Linked DNA regions of Beijerinckia sp. 28-YEA-48. The protein of the gene in region 1 interacts with the protein of each later gene in a pairwise test. Links are inferred from orthologs where the notes say so. Each region holds a gene or a part of one and is shown in the gene's direction. Other genes may lie near its edges. The genes, in order: def and BLW50_RS22305.

Evidence for each region.
Region 2: the proteins of def (region 1) and BLW50_RS22305 interact in binary tests that used the Escherichia coli proteins (3 or more experiments, as listed by UniProt). The link is inferred for Beijerinckia sp. 28-YEA-48 from one-to-one orthologs.

Annotation. Positions count from the first base shown.
Region 1 is NZ_FNSI01000001.1:3,181,443-3,191,292, forward strand. What follows is about bases 2,768-5,594. They hold def (peptide deformylase), read left to right. Parts: upstream 2,768-3,820; coding sequence 3,821-4,369; downstream 4,370-5,594. Other genes in these bases: rmuC (DNA recombination protein RmuC), read right to left, coding at 2,768-2,825; BLW50_RS31080 (hypothetical protein), read left to right, coding at 2,796-3,086; BLW50_RS31085 (hypothetical protein), read left to right, coding at 3,290-3,727; fmt (methionyl-tRNA formyltransferase), read left to right, coding at 4,465-5,394; truA (tRNA pseudouridine(38-40) synthase TruA), read left to right, coding at 5,394-5,594. Also shown: BLW50_RS15100 (amidohydrolase family protein), read left to right, coding at 1-200; BLW50_RS15105 (amidohydrolase family protein), read left to right, coding at 438-1,493; BLW50_RS15110 (Rieske (2Fe-2S) protein), read left to right, coding at 1,496-1,915; more of rmuC, read right to left, coding at 1,932-2,767; more of truA, read left to right, coding at 5,595-6,131; dapE (succinyl-diaminopimelate desuccinylase), read right to left, coding at 6,177-7,325; BLW50_RS15145 (DUF805 domain-containing protein), read right to left, coding at 7,322-7,786; BLW50_RS15150 (hypothetical protein), read right to left, coding at 7,783-8,262; dapD (2,3,4,5-tetrahydropyridine-2,6-dicarboxylate N-succinyltransferase), read right to left, coding at 8,262-9,119; BLW50_RS15160 (pyrimidine 5'-nucleotidase), read right to left, coding at 9,177-9,850. UniProt on the Escherichia coli protein: Removes the formyl group from the N-terminal Met of newly synthesized proteins. Requires at least a dipeptide for an efficient rate of reaction. N-terminal L-methionine is a prerequisite for activity but the enzyme has broad specificity at other positions.
Region 2 is NZ_FNSI01000001.1:4,770,190-4,780,181, forward strand. Bases 2,430-5,398 are described here. They hold BLW50_RS22305 (aspartate-semialdehyde dehydrogenase), read left to right. Parts: upstream 2,430-3,381; coding sequence 3,382-4,416; downstream 4,417-5,398. Other genes in these bases: BLW50_RS22300 (hypothetical protein), read right to left, coding at 2,430-2,833; BLW50_RS22310 (cobalamin-independent methionine synthase II family protein), read left to right, coding at 4,579-5,398. In the rest of the region: BLW50_RS22290 (xanthine dehydrogenase family protein molybdopterin-binding subunit), read left to right, coding at 1-1,503; BLW50_RS22295 (hypothetical protein), read right to left, coding at 1,617-1,895; more of BLW50_RS22300, read right to left, coding at 1,979-2,429; more of BLW50_RS22310, read left to right, coding at 5,399-5,736; leuB (3-isopropylmalate dehydrogenase), read right to left, coding at 5,998-7,107; aconitate hydratase AcnA, read right to left, coding at 7,348-9,992.

The DNA of each region.
Region 1 (9,850 bases):
CGCAACCGATCGAGGAGCCGGAGAAACCGGAATATCTCGTCGATCTGATCGACTGGATCGGCTGGGACCGGGTGATGTTCGCCAGCGATTACGCCCATTGGGACTTCGACGATCCGGTCTTCGCCGTGCCGACGAACTGGAGTGAGGAGCGCCGCCGCAAGCTGCGCTTTGAAAACGCCATGGGCGTGTTCCGCCTCTAGCAGCACACGCGAATACCTTCCCGTCATTGCGAGCGAAGCGAAGCAATCCAGGATTCGAGGTGTATAATCATAGTGAATACGCCTGCACCAGAGGCACTTCTTGACACTCTACCACGCGCCCCTGGATTGCTTCGTCGCGATGCTCCTCGCAATGACGGTGAGGGTTCGCCCGCCTGCTAACAAAAGACTTTTCGACAACCTGCTAGCCCCTTTGCTGCTGGAGCCCCCAAGGTGAATCTGTCCAATATCCGCGCGATCGATTGCGACGTGCATCCCACCGTGCCGAGCATGCAGACGCTGCTGCCTTATCTCGACGACCATTGGCGTGAGTCGGTGATCGAGCGCGAAATCACCACGCTCGATACCATCAGTTATCCGCCGCTGGCGCCGATCACCGCGCGCGCGGATTTTCGTAGCGAAGGCGGACGCGCGGGGCTCAGTGCCCACGAGGTCGGGACAAAGGTTTTCGGCGACTGGCAGGCTGATATCGCCATTCTGAATTGCCTCTATGGCGTGCAACTCGTCTTCAACGAGGACATGGCGCACGCCTTCGCCCGCGCGATGAACGATTGGGTTGTCAAAGAATGGCTTGATCGCGACCCGCGCCTGCGCGCCTCCATCGTCGTGCCGTTGCAGAATGTCGAACACGCGGTCGATGAGATCGAGCGCTGCGCTGTCGACAAGCGGTTCGTGCAGATCCTGGTCCTCTGCATGGGCGAGACGCCGCTGGGGCGCCGGCAATTCTGGCCGATCTATGCGGCGGCGGAACGCCACAACCTGCCGCTCGGGATCCACGCCGGCAGCGCCTATCGCTATCCGGTGACGTCGCTGGGCTGGCCGACCTATTATGTCGAGGATTATGCGGCGCAGTCGCTAGGCTTTCAGTCGCAGCTCGCCAGCCTTGTCTGTGAGGGCGTGTTCGTCAAATTCCCGAAGCTGAAAGCGGTGTTGATCGAATCCGGCGTCACCTGGCTGCCGGGCTTCGTCTGGCGCCTGTCGAAATTCTGGCGTGGCGTGCGCGCCGAGATTCCGTGGATCGACCGTTCGCCCAACGAGATCGTGCGCGATCACTTCCGCTTGACGATCCAGCCGCTCGATACGCCCGACAATCCCGACATCGTGGCGCGCGCCATCGAACATTTTCAGTCCGACGACATGCTGCTCTATTCTTCGGACTATCCGCACTGGCAATTCAATGGCGACGAGATCATGCCACCTGGCATTCCCGCTGGCCTGCACAGGCGCATCCTCGTCGACAATCCACTCGCCACTTATCCGCGGCTGGGACTCTGACCATGGGCAAACATATCGTCGCCGCGGTGAAGGATCTGCCGCCGGGCAGCCGCAAACTGGTCGAGGTCAACAACCGCCAGATCGCCGTGTTCAACGTCAACGGCGAATTCCATGCGCTTGGCAATCGCTGCCCGCATGAGGGCGGCCATCTGATCGACGGCAAGCTTGTCGGTCTGGTGGAATCGAAAATGCCCGGCGAATATTGCTATTCGCGCAAGGACGAGTTTGTGAAATGCCCGTGGCACGGCTGGGAGTTCGATCTGCGCACCGGCCGCGCCCAATGCGATCCAAGCCGGGTGCGCGTGCGCCACTATCAGACTGCCGTCGTGCAAGGCGCTGAGATCGATCTCGACGCGCCGCCAAAAGCAGCCGAGGTCTTTCCGGTGCGGATCGAGGACGACTACGTCATCGTCGAAGTCTGAAACGGCGTAGCGCGGCTTACTCGGCCGCATTGCGCAGCGGTGCCGTGCCAGCAGTTGGGGCGGTCTGCGGATCAAGCTCGAGCTGGTCAATGCGGGAACCGCGACGCACCAGTTTCTCGGTGGAGGTGGTGATCTGCGCCACGTCCTCCTGCGCCTGACGGAAATGCACGTCGAGCTTGGCAACACGGTCGCCGAGGCGGCGCAGATCATCGAGCAGACTACGCACCTCGCGCTGGATCAGATGAGTCTGTTCCTGCATGCGCCGATCGCGCACCAAGCTCTGCATCACCTGAATGGCCATCATCAAGAGCGACGGCGAGACGATGAGGACGCGGGCCCGATTGGCACGCTGGATCACATCGTCGAAATGGCTGCTGAGATCGGCGTAGATCGATTCAGAAGGAACGAACAGCAAAGCTAGATCCTGGGTCTCGCCGGAGAGCAGATATTTGTCGGCGATATCCTTGATGTGTTTGCTCAGATCGGCGCGCACGCGGCGGCCGGCTTGCTCGCGCTCGGCATCGTTGGCCGCATCCTTCAGGGCCGTGAACGCTTCCAGCGGAAACTTGGCATCAACCGCCATGGCGCGCTCATCGCCCGGCAGGCGGATCAAGCAATCGGGCCGGCTGCCATTCGAGAGAGTCGCCTGAAATTCGTAGGCCGCAGGGTGCAGGCCATCGCGAACGATCGCCTCCATCCGCCCCTGGCCGAAAGCGCCGCGCGACTGTTTGTTGGCCAGAATATCCTTCAGGCTGACCACTTCCTGGGTCATGCCCGTCAACTTTTCCTGCGCCTTGTCGATGACAGCGAGGCGCTCGGAGAGCTTGGTCAATTGGTCGGCCGCGAAACGGCCATTCGATTCGAGCCCTTGGCCGACCCGATGCCCGACGGCATCGAGACGCTCGGTCAACAATCGCGCCAGTTCGCCCTGGCGGCTGGTGAGCGCATCGCCCATGCCGCGCAACCGACCGGCCAGTTCAGCGTTGATCTGGCTAAGCCCAGCCATCTTGTCGTCGATCTCGCGCTGCCGCTCGGCCGCGAGCTCGGCTTCCAGCCGGCGGGAGCCCCCGGCCCGGAGCAGGCCAATGGCCATAATGAAGAGGACAAGCGCGCAAAAAGCGACGCCGCCTGCGGCAATTTCGAGCAGGCCGATCGGGTATCCGGACAATAGAAATAGCGGGTGCGTCATCCTATATGCATACCGCGATTCGTCCCGGGTTCCGAACAGAATAAGAACAACAGGGCGATTGACGAGGAAAACCCGGCATTCCGCCATTTTTAATTGGAACAGTGTGCGTTGCACAAAAACATCTTGCTGCATTGCACTGTTGCTGTATACTGAGTCGTATAGATATGAACCAAGATGAGGCTGCCATGAAGCGCGCCCCCGCGAAAAAGACTGTCGACCCGAAGACGCTGCCGCCGATCCGGATTAAGAAGTGCCCGCCGACCATTGAGGAAGCCATTTTGGCTGCCCAGGGTTTGACCGACGATCTCGATCATCAGGCCTATATCGCCGCCGGCTTCATGGACGTTTCCGTCGACGAAGTCCGTCCGCTTGTGGCCAAAGCCGCTGCGGAAGCCGCTTCGCGCGAAACCCGCGTCGTCGCCTCGCGCAATGGCGCCGAGCGCGCCGTGGTTGTGGAACGGGCCCGTCCCCGCACCATCATCCCGACCGGCACCGCTCGCCCGGCGATCAAGCTTGAGCCACGCAGCCGCCCGACCGGCGCTGTGGTTGTCGAGCGCACCCGCCCGCGCATCCAGCTGACGCCGCGCGTCCGTACATTCGACCTGACCCGTCAGCCGGCCTGAAAATTTCACGCTGATTGACGCCTTAAAATTGACCTCGCCCGCCGGGATGCATATCTCAGGCGGGCGTTTTCATATTGGACGGTACCTGTTTCCATGTCGCTGAAGCCCATCATTATCCTGCCCGACACGCGGTTGCGCGCGGTTTCCACGCCCGTAACCCTCGTGGATGACGGGATACGCACCTTGCTCGACGACATGTTGGAGACGATGTACGACGCGCCGGGCATCGGCCTGGCTGCGATCCAGATCGCCGTGCCCAAACGCGTCATCGTGGTCGACGTGGCCAAGCGCGAGGAAGACGACGAGACGCCGGAGAAGAAGGACCCGATTTTCCTGATCAATCCGGAAGTCGTGCTCGCCTCCGAGGAAACCTCCGTCTACGAGGAAGGCTGCCTGTCCATTCCCGAATATTACGCCGAGGTCGAACGGCCGGCGCGGGTGCGGGTGCGCTATCTCGACCGGATGGGCGTCCAGCAGGAGCTGGATGCCGACGGGCTCCTCGCCACCTGCCTGCAGCACGAGATCGATCATCTCAATGGCGTGCTGTTCATCGACCATATTTCCCGGCTGAAGCGCGAGCGGGTGGTGAAGAAGTTCACCAAGGACGCCAAGCGCCGCCCTGACGAGGCCGAGGCGAACTAGGCCGAGACAAACTAGGCCGACCTGCCCTTCGCGTAAAAATGCTGTAGAACCCGGCCAGATTTCCGTCCGGCTCGCCGGCATTTCAGGTTGATCGCATGCGTATCGTCTTCATGGGAACGCCCGACTTCTCGGTGCCGGTCCTCACCGAAATTATTGGCCAGGGCCATGAGGTCGTCGCCTGCTATACGCGCGCGCCCAAGCCCGCCGGGCGGCGCGGCCTCGAACTGACCCGTTCCCCGGTTCACGTCACGGCCGATCGTTTCGGCATTCCGGTGCTGACGCCGAAAACCCTGCGCAACGAGGCCGAGGCGCAAGCCTTTGCCGCTTTCGACGCCGATGTCGCCGTTGTCGTCGCCTATGGCCTCATCCTACCGCAGCCGATCCTCGAAGCGCCCGCTGAAGGCTGCCTTAATCTGCATGCCTCGCTGCTGCCGCGCTGGCGCGGCGCCGCGCCGATCCAGCGCGCCATCATGGCCGGCGACAACGAAACCGGCGTCATGGTGATGCGCATGGACGAGGGCCTCGACACCGGGCCCGTGGCCATGGCCGAGCGTATCGCCATCGGCGACAATATGACCGCGGGCGAATTGCACGACGCGCTGATGGGCGTCGGCGCCGATCTGATGGTGCGTGCGCTCGCCGCTCTGTCGCGCGGCTCATTGCAGTTTCATGCGCAAGCCGAGAACGGCGCTGTCTATGCCAGCAAGATCGACAAGGCCGAATGCCGCATCGATTGGGCGAAGCCGGCGACCGACGTGCACAATCATATTCGCGGCCTCTCGCCGTTTCCGGGCGCCTTCTTCGAGGCTGATTTTGGCAAGGGCCCGGAGCGGGTGAAAGTGTTGCGCAGTGCGCTCGCAAAAGGCCAGGGCGAAGCGGGTTCGCCCATCGGCAGCGATCTTACAATCGCGTGCGGCCAGGGCGCGGTGCGCCTGCTCGACGTGCAGCGCGCCGGAAAATCGCCGATGAGCGCCGAGGAATTCCTGCGCGGCGCGGCCCTGCCGCCCGGCACCCGGCTCACCTGATGCCGCGTTACAAGCTCACCATTGAATATGACGGCACACCGTTCGCCGGCTGGCAGCGGCAGGCCAATGCGCCCTCAGTGCAGCAAGCGCTGGAAGAAGCGGTCCATGCCATGAGCGGCGAAACCGTTGTCGTGCATGGCGCTGGGCGCACAGATGCCGGCGTCCATGCCCTTGCACAGGTAGCCCATATCGATCTGTCGCGCGAATGGCGCACCGACAAGGTCCGCGACGCGATGAACGCCCATCTGAAACCGCAGCCTGTCGCGGTGCTGCTGGCGGAAGCGGTGGACGACACCTTCGAGGCGCGCTTCTCGGCGAAAGCCCGCCACTACGTCTATCGCATTCTCAATCGCCGCGCGCCGCCAACGGTGATGCGCGATGGCATCTGGCACGTGAAGCGGCGGCTCGATGCGCAAGCGATGCATGACGCGGCGCAGGTGTTGATCGGCAAGCACGACTTCAGCACCTTCCGCGCCGCGGAGTGCCAGGCCAATTCACCGCTGCGCACGCTCGATCGCCTCGATGTGGTGCGCACCGGCGAGACGATCGAGATCTTCGCCTCGGCGCGCTCGTTCCTGCATCATCAGGTGCGCTCGATCACCGGCTCCCTTGAACATGTCGGCTCGGGCAAATGGAGCAAGCAGGATCTGAAGGACGCGCTGGACGCCAAAGACCGCGCCCGCTGCGGCGTGGTCGCGCCAGCGAGCGGGCTCTATATGTTGCGCGTCGATTATTGAGAATGCGCGGCAGCCTTTGGATGACACAAAGGCTTCGGCGAAGTGTTAGGCGAAATAATTCGCCAGCACGCGAGTGTAGATCGCTTCCAGCTTCTCGACATCGGCCACGGCCGTGCGCTCGTCGATCGCATGCATGGTTTGGCCGACGAGGCCGAACTCAACCACCTGTGCATAATTGCAGATGAAACGCGCGTCGGACGTGCCACCGGTTGTCGACAGCACCGGCCGCCGCCCCGTCTCGGCCGCGATGGCCTGTGACATGGCTTCCACGAACGGCCCCGGCTGCATCACGAAGGCCAGGGCATTGGTCGGCTTGAAGTCGAGCGTATAGCGCGCGCCTTGCGCGGCGGCTTCCACACGCCGGCGCACTTCGGCGGCCAAGGTGTCGGGTTGCCAGAGATCATTGAAGCGAATGTTGAAAGCGGCGCGCGCCTCATCGGGAATCACATTGACGGCCGGATTGCCGGTATCGATCGCGGTGATTTCGAGATTGGAGGCATCGAAATGCGGCGTGCCTTGATCGAGCGGCTCGGCCCGCAGCGCAGCCCCAATGCGCAGGATGTGATGCACCGGATTGTCGGCCAGATGCGGATAGCCGACATGGCCCTGGCGACCATGCACCACCAGCGTGCCCGACAGCGAACCGCGCCGGCCGATCTTGATCATGTCGCCGAGCGCATCGGGATTGGTCGGTTCGCCCAGAATACAATGATCGAAGCGCTCGCCGCGTTCATGCGCCCATTGCAGCAGTTTGACCGTGCCGTTGACGGCGGGGCCTTCTTCATCGCCGGTGATCAGAAACGCGATGGAGCCCTTGGGCGTACCGTGAGCGGCCAAATGATTAAGCGTCGCGGCGATCGAAGCGGCGATGCCGCCCTTCATATCGACCGCGCCCCTGCCCCAGATCATACCGTCGGCGACCTCGGCCGAAAACGGATCGAACCGCCACTTGGCCGCATCGCCCGTCGGCACCACATCGGTATGGCCAGCAAAGACCAGCGACGGCGCGCCGCTGCCGATACGCGCATAGAGATTGTCGGTATCTGGATAGCCCGGCTCGCTGAAGACGATGCGATGGGTCTCGAAACCAGCACCCTTCAGCACGTTTTCAATCAGCCCGAGCGCGCCGGCATCCTGCGGCGTGACGGACGGACAGCGGATCAGATCGCGCAGCAGGGTTACGGCTGATGTCATGAGTGGGTCACCAGGGGATCGGGCCCGAAGCGGTTCGGCCCCGGCGTGCCGCGCCGCAGACCGAGTTCGATCAACAGCGCAACAAGCAGGATAAGATAGGGAATCATAAGGATCCAACCAAGCGGCGTCATTCCGTCTTCGGTTTCGATCGGCGATAGAACGTTGACGACTTCGACGAGGATATCCAGCACGACGAAGACAAAAGCCGCCGTGCCCGGATGATCGCGATCGTAAAGCCGCTTCAGCATGATCGCATAGGTGGGATAGGCCAGCCCCAGCGTCACGAAGCATTCAAGCAGACGATAGGACAACGGCGCCGGATTGGTGGCTGGATCCCAGCTAAAAAGACCAGCTGGCACCAGGATCAAAAACATGATCGCCAGCAGCGCCAGCATGCCAAGCCAGAACGGCAGCCGTGGAATGCGACCTTCAAGATTGAAGAAGATCGCTTTCCAATTCACGGCGCCTCGCTCGCTCGAACACCGAGCAGATAGACCTGCCAGAGCACCACGCCGAGCGCCACCAGGTCGATGGCGATCAACAGCAGGGTGGGAAACACTTCGGCGACGCGCGGTTGCAGCCAATGCGCCGCCAAGGCGAGGAAGATCGCCAAGGGAGCCGCGCCCGCCAGGCCCGGCTCGATGCCACCATCGCGCAGGCGCTTGGCCGACAGGTTGACGTAGCAGACGGCGATCAACAGCACCGCGAAGGCATAGATGATCAGATAGGCATAACTGACGAAGGTCATCGGATCGTAAAACTTGCGCACATCGAGTGTGCGATGCGCATAGGGCGACAACGCCAGCCAACCCAACGCAAATACGATGACGATGCTGACGAGCAGGATCGTGCCGAGCCACCAGACCTGCCGGCCGATCCGCCCCTCATCGGTGCGGAACAGGAATCTGAATCCGTGCGCCGACAGAACGGAAGCCATCAATCCCTCAACAGTTCGTTGATACCGGTCTTCGAACGCGTCTGCGCATCGACGGTCTTGACGATAACCGCGCAGTACAGCGACGGACCAGCCGAGCCATCCGGCAGCGCCTTGCCCGGCAGCGAGCCCGGCACGACAACCGAATAAGGCGGCACATGGCCGATGTGAATCTTGCCGGTGTCGCGGTCGACGATCTTGGTCGAGGCGCTGATGAAGACGCCCATCGACAGAACCGAGCCTTCACCGATCACCACGCCTTCGACCACTTCCGAGCGGGCGCCGATGAAGCAATTGTCTTCAATGATGGTCGGGCCGGCCTGCAGCGGCTCAAGCACGCCACCGATGCCGACGCCGCCCGACAGATGCACGTTCTTGCCTATCTGGGCGCAGGAGCCCACCGTCGCCCAGGTGTCGACCATGGTGCCGCTGTCGACATAGGCGCCGAGATTGACGAAGGACGGCATCAGCACGACGCCGGGCGCGATATAGGCGGAGCGGCGCACAATGCAGTTCGGCACCGAGCGGAAGCCGGCGGCCGCATGTTCCTTGGCCGTCCAGCCCTCGAACTTCGAGGGCACCTTATCCCACCAGGACGAGCCGCCGGGGCCACCGGAAATAGCCGACATGTCGTTGAGGCGGAAAGAGAGCAGCACGGCCTTCTTCAGCCATTGATTGACCTTCCAGCTCTGCGCGCCGGTTTGGCCGGCGATCTTCTCGGCGACGCGGGCCTTGCCGCTGTCGAGCAGAGCCAGGGCTTCATTGACGGCGTCACGTACCTCGCCCTTGGTACCGGCATTGACCGACGCGGCGTCGGCGAAGGCGGCATCGATGATCTTTTCAAGCTGGGCGTGCGACATGACGGCTCCCGAGGGATAAGGATTTGGCCGGAGGTTTCGGCTCTCCCCCCGGCGATGTCAAGACCGGTCAGGCAAGGCCGGCGACGGGAGAGCGGCAGCGCTGCCAGACGCGACAATATCGGTCAGAAAGCCGCTGAGGTCGTTGGTGAGGAAGTCGACATGGGCTGGCCGTTCCCGCGCGATCTCCCAGCCTTCGCGGAAATCATGGTCCCCGGGCTTCGGCACCACGAGAATCGTCGTCATCTGGCGCGCCTTGGGCACGACGAGATTGCGCGCGATGTCCTCGAACATGGCGGTGCGCTCGGGCGCGATGCCGTGGCGGTCGAAAAACCGGTCATAGGCCCGCGGATCGGGCTTGGGCACCAGGTCGGCGGCGACAATGTCGAACACGTCTTCGAAATAGTCGCCGATGCCAAGCCGCTCGCAGGTGCGCAGGGCATGGTCGCGCGAGCCATTGGTGAAGATCAGCTTGCGGCCAGGCAGTGCCGCGATGCCGGCGGCCAACGCCACATCGGGCTCGACGGAGGTGCGGTCGATATCGTGGACGAAGCGGAGGAATTCAGCCGGATCGATGCCATATTCATCGATCAACCCGCGCAGGGTGGTGCCATGCTGGCGATAATAGAATTTCTGCAGGGCGCGGGTCGACATACCGTCGAGGCCGAGCATGTCGGCCATGAAGGCCGTCATGCGGTCGTCGATGCGCGGCCACAGATCGCAGTGCGGCGGAT
Region 2 (9,992 bases), 1.6 Mb from region 1 along the record:
TCGAAGAAATTGCATCGGCCGGTGAAATGGACCTCGACCCGCAACGAGGCTTTTCTGTCGGACGCGGCGGCGCGCGACAATCTGACGACGGCGGAACTGGCGCTGGACAAATCAGGCAAGTTTCTGGCTCTGCGCGTCAACACGTTGGTCAATCTTGGCGCCTATCTGCAGACGGGATCGGAAACGGCGCTGTTCAGCAACATCGGCACTCTGGCTGGCGTCTACACGACGCCGGCGATCCATGTCGATACGACCGGCGTGCTCACCCACACCCATTGGATGCGGCCTTATCGTGGCAATGGCCGGCCGGAAGCCGCCTATATCATCGAGCGCATCATCGACATCGCCGCCGATGAGTTGGGCTTCGACAAGGTGGAGTTGCGCCGCAAGAATTTGATTCCGGAAGATGCCTTTCCGTTCCAGACCGGCTTGTCATTCATCTACGACAGCGGCGCGTTCGAAAAGAACATGGATCTGTGCCTGAAAATGGCGGACTGGAAAGGCTTCGCGGCGCGCCGGGCCGAGGCGCGCAAGCGCGGCAAGCTGCGCGGCATCGGTCTGTCGAATTCAATTGAGAAGGCGGGCGCGCCGGGGATCGAAGGGGCGGAAATCCGCTTCGACCGTTCCGGCAGCATGACCATTTTGTCGGGTTCGGTGACCCAGGGGCAGGGCCATGAAACGGTGTTCAAACAGCTCGTCTGCGATAGGCTCGGCATCGATCCAGCCGAGGTGCATTACGAACAGGGCGACACCGATGTGATCTTCTATGGCGAGGGCACCGGCGGTTCGCGCACATCGGCGCTTGGCGGTGGCGCCATGGTGATGGCGAGCGAGAAGATCATCGCCAAGGCGGTGAAGATCGCCGCGCACGTGTTGAAGGTCGATGACATCGAGTTCAACGAGGGCGTGTTCTCAAGCCGCAAGACCAATCGCAGCATGACGATGAAGGAGGTGGTCCTGGCGGCCTCGAAACCCTCGAACCTGCCAGACGATATCGAGCCCGGCCTCAACGCCACGGCGGTCTACAACGCACGACAACCGAATTATCCGAATGGCTGTCACGTCGTCGAGTTGGAAATCGACGAGGAGACCGGCACGGTCGAACTGGTCAATTACAATGTGGTCGACGATGTCGGCGTGGTGATGAACCCGTTGCTGCTCAAGGGGCAGATCCATGGCGGCATCGCCATGGGCGTCGGCCAGATGCTGATGGAGGATATGGTCTACACCGAAAGCGGTGAGGTGCTGACCGCTTCCTTCATGGACTATGCCATGCCGCACGCGGACAATCTGTGCGCCTTCGAGGTGAAGAGCAATCCGGTGCCGACCAAGACCAATCCGCTGGGGGTGAAGGGCGCCGGGGAGGCAGGTTGTGTCGGCGCGCTGCCGGCGGTGGCCAATGCGCTTGTCGATGCGCTGCGCCATCTGGGCGTGCGCGACGTGCCCATGCCGGCGACGCCACCGCGGCTCTGGCGGCTCATTCACGGACTGCAGCCGGTCTAAAGCAAAAGCCGGCCGTTGCCGGCCGGCTTTTCGCGCAGAGGAGTTCTGCGATATCTTCTTGGTTCCCGGATCGCCTGCTGCGTCCGGATGCACACGACGTCCCTAAAATCAGCTCAGCGGCCCGGCAGGTCCCACAGGCGCGGCAAGGTCTCACCGCCGTAACGGCCGCGCTGGGCGTCGTAGGGCATTTTGTTGAAGGTGGTGCCGATGGCAACGTAATTGCTCAGGCTGCCGACGGGCACGACGCGGCCGCTGTCGAGGAAGCTGCGGGCCTTTTGGCCCTTGATGACGACTTCGCGCTTTTTGCGTGTTTGGGCATCGGCGGACGTGACGGTGAGGCCGGCCATTGCCAAGGCGCCGAGCGCCAGAGAAACCATAGCCACGATACGCATTGCATCCCCCGGTTGGTGTTGGTTCTTATAGGTAGTCATCGGCGCGCCGCCTGCCCAGGGCTTTTCGCGGTAATGTTTAAGATTTATCGGCGGCGCGGTTTTGCCGCCACGCCGCGCAGCGGAACGGCCATGGCGTTTTGGTCGATCCAGTTTGCAAGCACGTTGGGTTGGACGTTGGGTTGGACGTTGCTTTGGGCATCGGCCGGGGCATCCATCTGAGTGTGGTTGCGCCGCGGCGTGCAGTGCGGATCACGACGAGTTTCCGCGTTGGTGAAAAAGCGGGCGAGGTCGTGATCTTCCCCGGCGGAGATCAGCTGGATCCCGTCGAGCGTGCAGGCGAGCGTCTGGCGATCGACGGGTGTGTCCCCCGTGCCGCAGGCAAAGCCGGTCATGCGGACGAGGCGTTCAGCCGAACTGAAGCGGAACCCGAGGCAATTGGATTGAGCACTCCCGGATTCGAGCATGACATCGGCCGCCTCGAACAGGCCGAAGCGGGTCGTCATCGGGTCGGCGACATTGCCGCGGGTGATGGCGGCGCCAAAACTGGCGGCTTCGCGCACCATATGGATGAAGAAGGAGCTATCCGCGATCGCCTCGCGGCCAACCCGGTGGACGGCGAGGCGCAGATAGGGGTGGGCGTCGTCGTCGAGGCGGCCCCAGGTTAAAATATCGATGCGTCCGCGCCCCTCGCGGTGGCGCTTGGCCTCGAAAGAAGTGGGTTCGCGGCCAAATTCCGCGGCATTCAGCCCGTACATCTGAAATGGACGTTCGAGGACGGTCCAGGGGCTCTGGGGCAGCGGTTCGGGCGCGGGCGCTGGGGCCGGCGGGGCCGGAAACAGCGCTACAGCGATGAAAATGCTGGCGATCAGCCCAATTCCAAGACCAAGGTAAAGCCCGAAGGAACGGATGGTTCTGCGCCAAAACAGGCGGACGCGCACAGCGATTTCCGCAGTCTTTCCGGGGCCGTCTGGCGCGCCGAAGACGATGAAACTCATGGTCCGCTTACTCTCAATACTCGGCAGTTCGCCGATCGTCGGGCCCACCAAGCCCGGAATGTACGTATTTTGAGCAAAGCTCTTAACGACCGGGTTACCAGCCGGCGGCCAATTGGTCGGAGAGTGAACGTCTGGTTAAGCTCGGAGCCGGTTCGTGGGCCGGCTGGCGGTGCGCTGCAACCGGCGCCCGCAATTGGTGGCCGGCTCCCGCCTTTGGCGGTCTGCTCCCGCCTTTGGCGGTCGCGGGATCATTGACATTGTTCCAGATCGCGTGTTTTTGAGGGACACGGCATGTGTGCCGGGACACGTTCAGATCATGGTCATCGCTTCTTTCACGAAACCGACGACGAACCCGGCCGCTAAACGCGGCACGGTTGACTGACGCACGTCCTCGCTTCCGGGCCTCTCCCCTGGCGGGAGAAGAGGCGAAGCCCGCAAAAGCCGGGTCTTCATCCCCGGGGAGACAGATTTCCTACTCAGGGTCCACGCAGATGGGTTTCAAGGTCGCAATCGCAGGCGCAACCGGCAACGTAGGCCGGGAGATGCTCAACATTCTCGCCGAGCGCCATTTTCCCGCCGATGAGGTCATTCCTCTGGCCTCCAGCCGCTCGATCGGCACCGAGGTGTCCTATGGCGATCGCACGCTGAAGTGCCGCCATCTCGACACTTATGATTTCTCCGACACCGATATCTGCCTGATGTCGGCTGGCGGCACCGTGTCCAAGGAATGGTCGCCGAAGATCGGCGCCCTGGGCTGCGTCGTCATCGATAACTCCTCGGCCTGGCGTTACGATTCCGACGTGCCGCTGATCGTGCCGGAAGTGAACCTCCACGCGTTGTCGGGTTTCACCAAGCGCAACATCATCGCCAATCCGAACTGCTCGACCGCTCAGCTCGTCGTGGCGCTGAAGCCGCTGCATGACGTGGCGAAGATCACGCGCGTGGTGGTGTCGACCTATCAATCGGTGTCGGGCGCCGGCAAGGAAGGGATGGACGAACTGTTCGCCCAGACCCGCGCCGTCTTCGTCTCCGATCAGGTCGAGACCAAGAAGTTCCCCAAGCGCATCGCCTTCAATCTCATTCCGCAGATCGACGTCTTCATGGAGGACGGCTACACCAAGGAAGAGTGGAAGATGATGGCGGAGACCAAGAAGATCCTCGATCCGAAGATCAAGCTCGTCGCCACCTGCGTGCGCGTGCCGGTGTTTATCTCGCATTCGGAATCGGTGAATGTCGAATTCGAACGGCCGATCACCGCCGACGAAGCGCGCGACATCCTGCGTGATGCGCCGGGCTGTCTGGTCATCGATAAGCACGAGCCGGGTGGTTACATCACCCCGCACGAAGCGGCCGGCGAAGATGCCACCTACATTTCGCGCATCCGCGAGGACGCGACCGTGGAGAACGGCCTCGCCTTCTGGTGCGTCTCCGACAATCTGCGCAAGGGCGCGGCGCTCAATGCGGTGCAGATCGCCGAAGCGCTGATCGGGCAGAAGCTGATCCAGCCGCGTGCCAAGGCTGCCTGAGATATTGACCGCCTGACGTCTGCAGTTTGAACGATCGAGCCCCTGCCGTCCGCGGCGGGGGCTTTTTTGTCAGTTGCGCTGCGAAGCTAACGCATCTTGCGCGGCGGCGCATTTGGCGACATCGTGTGTGCGAATCTTCATCAAGAAGAACAGGAAACGCTCATGTCGATTGCTACAGAACGTAAACGCCGCATTCTCACGACCCATGTGGGCAGCCTCCCGCGCCCCGAAGCCCTCAGCGAATTCATGGCGGCGCAAATGGATGGGCGCACGGTTGATGCGGGAAAATATGCCGCCGCGGTCAGCCATGCGGTGGCCGATTGCGTCGCCTCTCAACTCGAGACCGGGATCGACATCATCAGCGACGGCGAGCAGTCGAAGCCGAGTTTCTACGCCTATGTGCATCAAAGACTTGGTGGCATCCAGCGCCGCACCGGCTCGCCGCAAGGGCGCAGCCATACGAAGGAAATCGACGCCTTTCCCGATTTCTACACCGCCGGCCATTCCGGCACGCAGCCGGCGGGTTTTGAGTGCGTCGGGCCGATGACCTATGCGGGCACCGATCTGTTGAAGATCGATCTCGACAATCTGCGGGCGGCGGTCGCCGGCCGTAATCCGGTCGATGTTTTCATTCCCGCCGCCTCGGTCGCAACCGTCGAAGGCGCGGTGGTCGATCGTCACTATAATAACGAAGAGGCCTATCTCGCAGCGATCATCGAAGCGATGCGCGTTGAATATGAGGCCATTGTCGCCGCCGGTTTCTCGGTGCAGCTCGACGATCCGCGCCTTGCCATGCATTACATGCTCAATCCTCAGATGACGGTTAAGGAGGCGCAGGCGTGGGCGCGTCGCCGGGTCGAGGCGATGAATGAATCGGTGCGCAATATTCCTTCCGACCGCATCCGCCATCACACCTGCTACGGCATCAATATCGGCCCGCGCACCCATGATCTCGAGATGAAGCATCTCACCGACATCATTCTGTCGATCAACGCCGATCATTATTCATTCGAATACGGCAATCCGCGCCATGAACATGAAGCGGGGATCTGGAAAGGCGTGAAGTTGCCGGAAGGCAAGGCGTTGCTGCCCGGCTTCGTCACCCATGCCAGCGTGCTGGTCGAACATCCCGAGCTGGTGGCGCAGCGTATCGTCCGGTTCGCCGATATCGTGGGCAAGGAGCATGTCATCGCTTCGACCGATTGCGGCTTCGCTTCGTCGCCGCGCGCTGTGCCGGAGGTGATCCCGAGCATCGTCACCGCGAAGCTGCAGAGCCTGGTTGAAGGCGCGAAGCTGGCGTCGAAGCATTTGTTTGGGTGAGCTCTATCCGCGACCTTGGTTTCATCCCGGACGCGCTGCAAGCGCGATCCGAAAACCAGGGGCGTGAGGTCGAGGCGAACGAAACGCACGCATCGGATCAAAGCCGCCGCCAATATTGAGGCGGTTGCCCCTGGATACCGGATCACGCTTCGCGTGTCCGGTATGACACCCAGGCTTCGGTGTGGTGATGGCCGTGTCGGTCTGACCCCAAACAACAATGCCCGGCGGAGCCGGGCATTGCGGTGGTCTTGATGGAGAAGCTTACGCCGACTTCTTCAGCTGCGCGACGATGGCGTCGCCCATTTCTGTGGTCGAGACATGGGACGGCGCATTGCCCTTGATGTCGGCGGTGCGCAGGCCGGCTTCGAGCACGTCGGCGATGGCCTTCTCGATCTTGTCGGCCGCGTCGCCGAGGCCGAAGGAATAGCGCAGGCACATGGCCAGCGACGCAATCATGGCGATCGGATTGGCGAGGCCCTTGCCGGCGATGTCGGGCGCCGAGCCGTGCACCGGCTCATAGAGCGCCTTGCGCTTCTTCGTTTTCGGATCGATGTCGCCCAGCGAAGCCGACGGCAGCATGCCGAGCGAGCCGGTCAGCATGGCGGCGATGTCGGACAGCATGTCGCCGAACAGATTGTCGGAGACGATGACGTCGAACTGCTTGGGCCAGCGCACCAGCTGCATGCCGAGGGAATCAGCGAGCTGGTGTTCGAGGGTGACGTCGGCGTAATCGCGCTTGTGCAGGGCGGTGACGACTTCGTTCCACAACACGCCGGACTTCATCACATTGCGCTTCTCGGTCGAGGTCACCTTGTTGCGGCGCTTGCGCGCCAGTTCGAAGGCGACGCGGGAGATGCGCTCGATTTCGTAGGTGTCATAGACCTGTGTGTCGATGCCGCGCTTCTGGCCGTTGCCGAGGTCGATGATCTGCTTGGGTTCGCCGAAATAGACGCCGCCGGTCAATTCGCGCACGATCATGATGTCGAGGTCCTCGACGATCTCGCGCTTCAGTGAGGAGGCATCGGCGAGCGCCGGATAGCAGACCGCCGGGCGCAGGTTGGCATAAAGGCCGAGGTCCTTGCGCAGGCGGAGGAGGCCCGCTTCCGGACGCACGTCATAGGGCACCGCGTCCCACTTCGGGCCGCCGACCGCGCCGAAGATCACGGCGTCGGCCGCATGGGCCATGGCCATATGCTCTTCGCTGATCGACTGGCCGTGGGCGTCATAGGCCGAGCCGCCGACCAGGCCGCGTTCCATATTGAAGCTGGCGACGCCGCTTTCGTCGAGGAAGCGGGCCACTTTCTCCACTTCCGCCATCACTTCCGGGCCGATGCCGTCGCCGGGCAGGAGAAACAGATTGTAGGTGGCCATGAGGGGTCCTCGGTCTGAACGGTTGAATTGCGCGGCTTTGCTACCGGCCTGCCGCTGGAATGGCAAGCGACCCGCTTCACGGGCGGGGCTGATATGCAAAAAGCCGCCACTTAAAGCTTTTTTGAGCGAAGTGGAGGCCGGTTCGCGTGAAGAAAATGCGTCGAAATAGAAAAGGGCTCGGTTCTTAGAACCGAGCCCCTGGGCGGCTTTTCAAGGGCCTGCCTTGGCCTATGCCTGAGATCAGGCGGCCAGCTGGCGGATCACGTACTGCATGATGCCGCCGTGGCGGAAGTATTCGAGCTCGTCGAGGGTGAGGATGCGGCAGTCGACCGGGATCTTCTTTTCCGAACCGTCGGCGAACTTGATCGAGGCTTCCATCTGCTGGCGCGGCTTCAGCTTTTCGCCGAGACCATGCACGGTCACCAGTTCGTCGCCCTTCAGGCCCAGCGTCTGCCAGGAGGTGCCGGCTTCGAAGGTGAGCGGCAGGACGCCCATGCCGACCAGGTTGGAGCGATGGATGCGCTCGTAGCTCTGGGCGATGACCGCGCGCACGCCGAGAAGGCGCGTGCCCTTGGCCGCCCAGTCGCGCGACGAGCCGTTGCCGTATTCCTCACCGGCCATGATGACCAGCGGCACCTGCTCGGCGGCGTATTTCATCGCCGCGTCGTAGATCGACAGCTTTTCGCCCGACGGATAGTGGACGGTGTTGCCACCTTCCAGCACGTTGCCGTCGCTGCCCTTGTTCATGAAGTTCTTGATGCGGATGTTGGCGAAGGTGCCGCGCATCATCACTTCATGGTTGCCGCGGCGGGTGCCGTACTGGTTGAAGTCCTTCTCGCGCACCTGACGCTCGGCCAGCCATTTGCCGGCCGGCGAGGTGAGCTTGATCGAACCGGCCGGAGAAATGTGGTCGGTGGTGATCTTGTCGCCAAACAGCGCCAGGATGCGGGCGTCGACGACGTCGGCGATCGGCGCCGGAGTCATCGTCATGCCTTCGAAGTAAGGCGGGTTCTGCACATAGGTGGACGACATGTTCCACTTATAGGTCTGGCCCACCGGCGCCTTCACCTTGCGCCAGTTGGTGTCGCCCTTGAACACGTCGGCGTAGCGTTCCTTGAAGGTCTTCTTGGTGACGAACTTGCGGATGAAGGTGTCGATTTCCTTGTTCGTCGGCCAGATGTCGCGCAGGTAGACCGGCTCGCCCTTCTTGGTGTGGCCGAGCGGCTCCTTGGTCAGGTCCTTGGTCACGGTACCAGCGATCGCATGGGCGACGACCAGCGGCGGCGAGGCGAGATAGTTCGCCTGCACGTCGGGGCTGACGCGACCTTCGAAGTTGCGGTTGCCGGAGAGAACGGCGGCGGCGACGATGCCGTTCTTGTTGATGCTCTCGGAGATTTCCGGCGCCAGCGGGCCGGAGTTGCCGATGCAGGTGGTGCAGCCGTAACCGATCAGGTTGAAGCCGAGCTTATCGAGATCCTTCTGCAGGCCGGACTTGGCGAGATATTCGCCGACGACCTGGGAACCCGGCGCCAGCGAGGTCTTCACCCACGGCTTGACGGTGAGGCCCTTGGCGGCCGCGTTGCGGGCGAGAAGGCCCGCGCCGATCAGCACGTTCGGGTTCGACGTGTTGGTGCAGGAGGTGATCGCCGCGATCACGACGTCGCCGTGGCCGATGTCGTAGTTCTTGCCGTCGACCTTGTAGCGCGAGGCCATGTCGTCGACCTTGCGGTAGTCGGTGGTCATCGCCGAGGTGAAGCCGGTGCTGACGCCTTCCAGCGGCACGCGGCCTTCGGGGCGCTTCGGGCCGGCCATGGACGGGGTGACGGAGCCGAGATCGAGTTCCAACGTGTCGGTGAACACCGGATCCGGCGTCGCCTTGACGCGGAACATGCCCTGCGACTTGGCATATTTCTCGACCAGCGCGATGCGGGCCGAAGCGCGGCTCGATACCTTCAGATAGTCGATGGTCTCGGCGTCGATCGGGAAGAAGCCGCAGGTCGCGCCGTATTCCGGAGCCATATTGCCGATGGTGGCGCGGTCGGCCAAGGTCAGCGAGTCGAGGCCAGGGCCGTAGAATTCGACGAACTTGCCGACGACGCCCTTCTTACGCAGCATCTGCGTGACGGTGAGCACCAGATCGGTGGCGGTGACGCCTTCCTTCAGCTTGCCGTCGACGCGGAAGCCGATGACCTCAGGCAGCAGCATGGAGAGCGGCTGGCCGAGCATGGCGGCTTCGGCCTCGATGCCGCCGACGCCCCAACCGAGCACCGACAGGCCGTTGACCATGGTGGTGTGCGAATCGGTGCCGACGAGCGAATCCGGATAAGCCAGTTCGACGTTCACGGCTGGGCCGCGTGCCGGCTTGTACTTTTCCTTCTTCGTCCAGACGGTCTGCGACAGATATTCCAGGTTGACCTGGTGGCAGATGCCGGTGCCCGGCGGCACGACGCGGAAGTTGTCGAACGCGCCCTGGCCCCACTTGAGGAAGTTGTAGCGCTCGATGTTGCGCTCATATTCGAGCTCGACGTTCTTCTTGAACGCGCGGGCCGAGCCGAATTCGTCGACGATGACCGAATGGTCGATGACCAGATCGACGGGGATCAGCGGGTTGATCTTCTCGGGGTCGCCACCGAGCTTGGTCATGGCGTCGCGCATGGCGGCCAGATCGACCACGCCGGGCACGCCGGTGAAGTCCTGCATCAGGACGCGCGACGGGCGGAAATTGATTTCGTGTTCTTTTTTGCCTTTGTTCGAGGCCCAGGCGGCGCAGGCGACGATGTCGGCCTTGGTGACGGTGCGTCCGTCTTCGAACCGCAGCAGGTTCTCAAGCACGACCTTCATGGAGAACGGCAGTTTCGAAACGCCCTTCAGCCCGTTCTTCTCGG